DNA from 3 places in the Streptomyces sp. NPDC047085 genome. Region 3 is predicted to be linked to each of the others. Evidence: riboswitches for the same ligand, from Rfam matches in the RefSeq annotation. Region 3 holds a riboswitch; each other region holds the start of a gene.
What was found. Region 3 has a riboswitch for cyclic di-AMP ahead of ABZ865_RS37545 (C40 family peptidase). Riboswitches for the same ligand answer to the same signal wherever they lie in the genome.
Positions count from the first base shown of each region.

Region 1: another riboswitch for cyclic di-AMP. It lies ahead of ABZ865_RS11985 (NlpC/P60 family protein); the one in region 3 lies ahead of ABZ865_RS37545 (C40 family peptidase).
Region 2: another riboswitch for cyclic di-AMP. It lies ahead of ABZ865_RS41085 (M23 family metallopeptidase); the one in region 3 lies ahead of ABZ865_RS37545 (C40 family peptidase).

Region 1 covers NZ_JBEYUW010000003.1:189,378-191,628, reverse strand. Annotated here, with positions in the region: gene pcrA (DNA helicase PcrA) at 1-614, opposite strand, end outside; cyclic di-AMP (ydaO/yuaA leader) riboswitch at 876-1,049, shown strand; gene ABZ865_RS11985 (NlpC/P60 family protein) at 1,058-2,251, shown strand, end outside.
Region 2 covers NZ_JBEYUW010000023.1:29,563-31,813, forward strand. Annotated here, with positions in the region: gene ABZ865_RS41080 (PP2C family protein-serine/threonine phosphatase) at 1-570, shown strand, start outside; cyclic di-AMP (ydaO/yuaA leader) riboswitch at 834-1,001, shown strand; gene ABZ865_RS41085 (M23 family metallopeptidase) at 1,009-2,052, shown strand; gene ABZ865_RS41090 (aldo/keto reductase) at 2,213-2,251, shown strand, end outside.
Region 3 covers NZ_JBEYUW010000017.1:17,202-19,452, forward strand. Annotated here, with positions in the region: gene ABZ865_RS37535 (ATP-dependent Clp protease proteolytic subunit) at 1-254, shown strand, start outside; gene ABZ865_RS37540 (hypothetical protein) at 262-570, shown strand; cyclic di-AMP (ydaO/yuaA leader) riboswitch at 911-1,135, shown strand; gene ABZ865_RS37545 (C40 family peptidase) at 1,139-1,612, shown strand; gene ABZ865_RS37550 (LysE family translocator) at 1,620-2,237, opposite strand.

The sequences.
Region 1 (2,251 bases), on a different contig from region 3:
AAGGACTTGGGCGGGAAGCGCTTGGGGTCGAGGTCCAGGTCGCGGCAGACCAGGGCCATCAGGCGCTTGCTGTCGGCGGCGTCGTAGATCGAGAAGGACGAGGTGAAGCCGAGCTTCTTCGACTCGCGGCGCAGGATCCGCACGCACGCGCTGTGGAAGGTCATGACCCACATCGCGTTGGCGCGCGGGCCGACGAGCTGCTCGACGCGCTCCTTCATCTCGCCCGCGGCCTTGTTGGTGAAGGTGATCGCGAGGATCTGGCCCGGGTGCACGTGCCGCTCGGCGAGCAGGTGGGCGATGCGGTGGGTGAGCACGCGGGTCTTGCCGGAGCCGGCGCCGGCGACGATGAGCAGGGGGGAGCCGGCGTGGACGACCGCGGCGCGCTGGTTCTCGTTCAGCCCCTCCAGCAGGGCCGCGGCGTCGATCGCGGGGCGCGGGGCGCCGTCGCGGTAGTACGCGTCCCGGTCCGGCGGCACGTCGAACTTCCCGCCGAACAGATCGTCCGGAAGCGGCTCCGGAGCGTGATCGTCCTCGGGCGGCGGCGGGGGTTCCTCCTCGTGCCCGCGAGGGGTCTGGAGGTCCGCCAGGAAGCTGTCGTCAAAGAGGCTGCTCATCGCTCTCCGAGTCTAGGGCGCCGCACCGACAACCGGTCGCCGCCTCGGGAACATGGCCGGTTCGACGGAGGGTTGATCTTCGCCGCCCGGAGAGCCGACGGTCCCTCACGCAGCGGAATCACGCCGTGACACGGGAGCGTTCCCACGACAAGGTCACGAAAATGTATCGGACATATAGTGCACCAACCTTCACACGCGTCACACGAGTTGGCTAGGTTGCCGTCGGGCCGCACGCCCCCTTCCGGCGAACGTCGCCGAGTCGCGCGGCCTCCGCCGAGTCCGGCGCGTCGCTGCACGGCGCCCGGAGCCGGGGACCCACCGATCCCTGGGGTGAATCGGCCCACGTCCCGCCCGGGACGAGAGCCGTAGGGCACGCCTTCCGAACCATCCGCCCGAACCCGACAGCTAACCCGGTAGGCGGCACATGGAAGGAGTCGCCTCCCTTGGCGTCGCACCGCAAGCCGCGCCCCGCGGGCACACTCGGAGCCGGATTCCGCACCCCTGTCCTCGCCACCGCCGCCCTCACCTCCGTGGCCGTACTGTCCCAGACGGCCGAGGCCACCCCGTCCGCCGACGGGAAGCCGAGCCTGGAAGAGGTCGAGAAGAAGGTCGACGACCTCTACCGCCAGGCCGAGTCGGCGACCGAGAAGTACAACGCCGCCAAGGAGCGGGCCGGCAAGCAGCGCACGCGCGTCGACAGCCTGCGCGACGACGTCGCCCGGCGCACCGAACGGCTGAACAAGGCCCGCGAGGAGCTGGGCTCGTTCGCCGCCGCCCAGTACCGGACCGGGGCCGCCACGCCCCAGACCGCCACCTTCCTGCTCGCGAACGACCCGCAGGACTACTTCGACCAGAGCCAGCTGATGGACCGGCTGACCTCGCGGCAGAAGAGCGCGGTCGACGACTACATCACCGAGCAGTCCGCGACCATGAAGAAGCGGCAGGAGGCGGCCAAGAGTCTCCAGACGCTGTCCGAGTCGCAGCGCGAACTGCAGACCGCCAAGACCACCGTCCAGACGAAGCTCGCCACCGCGCGCGAGCTGCTGTCCAAGCTGACGGCCGAGGAGAAGGCGCGGCTGGCGGCGATCGAGCAGCGCAAGCAGCAGGAGGCCGCGCGCAAGGCGGCGGAGCTGGCGAAGCAGCAGGCGGCCGAGGAACGGGCACGGGCGGCGGCACAGGCGCAGCAGGACAGCGGTTCGTCGACGTCGAGCGGTTCGTCCACCTCCGGCACCTCCGGCAGCTCGGGGGGTTCGTCCACGTCCGGTGGTTCGTCGAGCGGTGGCTCGACGTCCTCCGGGACGTACGCCACCAAGGCGGAGAAGGCGCTCGCCTTCGCGCGGGCGCAGATCGGGAAGCCGTACGTGTGGGGCGCCACCGGCCCCGACTCCTACGACTGCTCCGGCCTCACCCAGGCCGCCTGGAAGGCCGCCGGCGTCAGCCTCCCGCGCACCACCTACGACCAGGTCGACGCGGGCACCACGGTCTCCCTCGCCGACGCGCAGCCCGGCGACCTGATCTTCTTCTACGACGATGTCAGCCACGTCGGCATCTACATAGGCAACGGCATGATGATCCACGCCCCCAAGCCCGGCGCGTACGTCCGCGAGGAGTCGATCTATTACGCCGGCGCATCGATC
Region 2 (2,251 bases), on a different contig from region 3:
GACGTGCGCGGCAAGGGCATGAGCGCGGTCGCCGCCGTGGCCGTGGTGATCGGGGCGTTCCGTGAGGCGGCCGAGCAGGAGGCCACGCTGGAGGCGGTGGCCGGGCGGCTGGAGCGGGCGCTGGCCCGCGAGGGCACCCGGCGGGAGGGGATCGACGCCTTCGAGGGCTTCACCACCGCCGTCCTCGCCGAACTCCCGCACGACGACGGCGTCGCCCGCATCCTCAACCGCGGCCATCCGCCGCCGCTGATGCTGCACGCCGACGGCACCCTGCGCGCCGTCGCGGCGGCCGAGCCCGCCCTGCCGCTCGGCATGGGCGAGTTGGGCCGTTGGCCCGACCGCGCGACCGAGACCGGCTTCCCGGGCGGCGCCACCCTGCTGCTCTACACCGACGGTCTGTCGGAGGCCCGGGACGTGCACGGCCGGTTCTACGACCCCACGCGCCGGCTCGCCGGACGCGGCTTCCCGGACCCCGGCACCCTGCTCGGCCGCCTCGCCGCGGAGGTGCGGCGGCACTCCGGCGGCGGGATGTCGGACGACATGGCGCTGCTGGCCGTACGGCGCCCGTGACCGCCGTACGCCCATACGCACCGACGGGCTCGTTATCACTCATGGTGACCGGACGACAGCCCTCCGCATAACATCTGAGTCACCATCAAAACCCTTGTGACTCCTGAATGCTGGTCAAGTCGCCCGTTTTCCACCGGTCCTGGCGCGTATATCCACCCCGATGAACGTTAATGATCAAGCCGAACGGCTTGGAATCTGGCACCTGGGTCTATTAACGTTCGATAACGCAGCGCGGTCGTCCCAGCCGTCACAAGAGGCGGCTCCGTGCGCACGCGCCGAATCCCGCAAGGGAACCGGGGAACCACCACCTTGGGGTGAATCACGCGGACGCCGTCGTGAACTCTTGAGTCCACGACTGGTATACGCGCGTAGGAGACCTTCCTGCTCCGAACCCGTCAGCTAACCCGGTAGGCGGAGGAAGGAAAGGAGTACGCCCGCGTGGCGTCCAACCGGCCTGCCCCAGAAGCCCCGTTCGTGCCCGCTCAGCGCGAATCCGAGACCTTCGGCTACGGCGCCTACCGTGCCGAGGAGGGCCCCTGGGAGGAGTGGAACCCCACCGAGGACTCCATCCGCCCGGTACGCGGCCGGCACCGCGTCTCCAAGCAGCGCGGCGGCGGACTCGCCCGCAGCTCCACCGTCCTCGGCGTCGGCGTCATCGCTGCCGTCGGCGCGGGCGGCATGGCCAGCGCCAACACCGGCAAGCCGCCGGTGTCCATCTCGCTGCCCGACCTGCCCTCCGTGGACTCCGTCGGCCACCTGTTCGACGACGACTCGTCGAACGCGCCCAAGGCCACCACCGCCTCCCTCAGCAACGTCGGCGTGACCTCCGCCGACAGCGCCAAGGGCGCCGACGCCGGCGAGGCCCTGCGCAACCGGATCATGGCCCAGGCCGAGCAGCAGCAGAGCAAGGCCGAGACCAAGGCCGCCGCGGCCGCCGCTGCCGCCGCGGAGAAGGCCGCCGCCGACGCGGCCGCCAAGGCGCAGAAGGAAGCCGAGGCCAAGGCCGCCGCCGCCAAGGAGAAGGCGGAGGCCGAGGCCAAGAGGAAGGCCGAAGAGGCGCGCCTGGCCGAGCTGGCCAAGCAGTACGCGCTGCCGACCTCCTCGTACACGATCACCTCGACCTTCGGCCAGGCCGGCTCGATGTGGTCCTCCGGCTACCACACCGGCCTCGACTTCGCCGCGCCCACCGGCACGCTGATCAAGGCCATCCACAGCGGCACGATCACCGAGGCGGGCTGGGCCGGCTCCTACGGCTACCGCACCATCCTCACCCTCGACGACGGCACCGAGCTGTGGTTCTGCCACCAGTCCTCGATCAGCGTCTCCGTCGGCCAGAAGGTCACCACCGGCGAGGTCATCGGCCGCGTCGGCGCCACCGGCAACGTCACCGGCCCGCACCTCCACCTGGAGGTCCACCCGAACGGCCAGTCCACCGGCATCGACCCGATGGCGTGGCTGCGCGGCAAGGGCCTCACGCCCTGAGCGGTCGGTCTCTGATCCACCCCCCACATACGGTCCCCGGCGGCCTGGCGGCGTCCCCCCGACGTCAGGGCTGCCGGGGTGTCCGCCATCCGGGCGCGTTCACACACCGTTCGCGGAAATCCCGGAATGGGTGGGACGGGAGTGGCGGTTGAACTGAAGCATGACTGCTTCTCACGCTTCTCTGCGCAAGCTCGGCTCC
Region 3 (2,251 bases):
TCGAACAGCCCGCGTTGCCCGAGCCGGCCCAGGGACAGCCGAGCGACCTGCTCATCCAGGCCGAGGAGTTGGCCCGGGCGCGCTCGCTGATGGAGGAGATGCTGGTCCGGCACACCGGGCGCACCGCCGGGCAGGTCCGGCGGGACCTGGAGCGCGAACTGGTCCTGGACGCCCCGGGAGCGATGGCGTACGGGCTGGTGGACGGCGTCGTGGCGAGCCGCAAGGACGCGCCCGGCGCGCCGGGGGCGAGGTGAGCGGTCCATGCTGCCGGAGGAACTCCCGCCGCTGCCCGCGCTGACGCGTGCGGAGGGCGAGTTGATCGACCGTTACCTGGAGGCGGTCGACCTGCTGGGCCGGATCAACCCCGCCCGGGACGGTGACACCTACCGAGGGCTGCGCGCGGCGCAGGCCCTGGTGCGCAAGGCGGCCGAACTGCGCGACGCGCTCACGCTGATGCACCAGCGGGGCGAGACGGAGCTGCACGGGGACACGCTGGCACGGGCGTTGCGGGTGCTGGACGGTGAGCGCCGGGCCGCGCGCGTCGCGCTCCCGCCCGACTGCGTCGGCTGACGCGGACGCGCGTCCGGTCCGGCGGGGCCCTCGTGTCGAGGGCCCCGCCGGACCGGTGTTGAAACGGCCCGAACGACGGACCGCCGACCGGTGTATCTCCGGATCCTGTTCCGGGCCTCCCGAGTTGCGCATCGCGCGGTCCTGCTGTTCGCGATTCGGATGCTCCGCCCCAGGTCCGGGCCTACGCAAGGGACCTGACGACGCCTCGAACACACCACCGTCCACCCGAACGGGTGAGTGGTGAGTAACGCCACAAATCCCCGATTCCATTGGGATTTTCGGACAGTTGTGAGTCAAGATCCCTGACTGACGACAAGCCCCCGCCACCGCGGCGGGGCGGTCCGGGCGGACGCCGAGTCCTGCCGCCGCCCGGATGACCGGTCGACAGAGTGGATCGGCAGGAGTGGAGGACCCAGGCAAGACGGGTCGCCGGAACGGACGTTCGTCGCACAGACGAGCGGCCGCATCGAGCGGTCCTTGGGGTGAAGCCGCGGCAACGCGGCCGGGCAACTTCGCCAGCCCGAATCCGACAGGTCATCCTTCACAGGCGGCTGACGAAGGGTTGCGCATGACTGCGCTCAATCGTGTCCCGTCGCTGATGGCCCGGGCCGGCACGGCCTCGGCTCTCACCCTGGCCGCCGTCGGCGGCTCCATCGCGGTCCCCGGCCTCGCCACCGACGCCTCGGCCGCGACCATGGCGACGAAAGCACTCCAGGTCGCGGCCTCCAAGAAGGGCTCCCCGTACCGCTACGGGGCCACCGGGCCGCGCCGGTTCGACTGCTCGGGGCTGACGCTGTACTCGTACAAGAAGGCGGGCAAGACCCTGCCGCGCACGGCGGCCCAGCAGTACAACAAGACGCACCACATCTCGGCCGGCCACCGCAAGGCCGGTGACCTGGTCTTCTTCCACTCGGGCTCCAGCGTCTACCACGTCGGCATCTACGCCGGCCACGGGAAGATCTGGCACGCCCCGAAGACCGGTGACGTGGTGAAGCTCGAGAAGATCTGGACCAGGAGCGTCTGGTACGGCCGGGTCAGCTGACGCCGGCTCAGGGCAGGAGCGGCTCCAGCAGCAGGGCCGCCCCGAGGACCGTGAGCGCCGCCCCGGTGCCCGCCTGCAGCGTGCGGGCGGCCCGGGGACGGCGCAGCCACCGGCCGAGCCGGTCCACCAGCAGGGCCACCGCCTGGAACCACACCAGGGCCAGCGTGCAGATGATCAGCGCGAGCAGCAGCGTCCTGGGCAGGGCGGGGCTGCCCGAGGGCACGAACTGGGGCAGCAGGCTGAGGAAGGTCAGCGCGGCCTTCGGGTTGAGGACGTTGGTGACGAAGCCCTGCCGCAGCGGGTGCGCCGCTCCGCCCGGGACCTCCTCGGACACGGCGGCGGGCCGGTGCAGCGCCCACAGGGTGCGCACGCCGAGCTGCAGCACATACGCGCCGCCCAGCAGTTGCAGCGCGTGGAACAGCGCGGGCACGGCGACCAGGACGGCGGCGACCCCGATCACCGCCAGGGTGGTGTGCACCAGCAGGCCGCCCGCGATGCCGAGCCCGCAGACCGCGCCGGCGCGGCGTGAGACCAGTGCGTTGCGTACGACCACCGCGAAGTCGGCGCCCGGCATGGCGACGAGTCCGGCGGCGATCCCGGTGAAGGCGATGAGCTGTCCGTCCATGCGGCCAGCGTGCC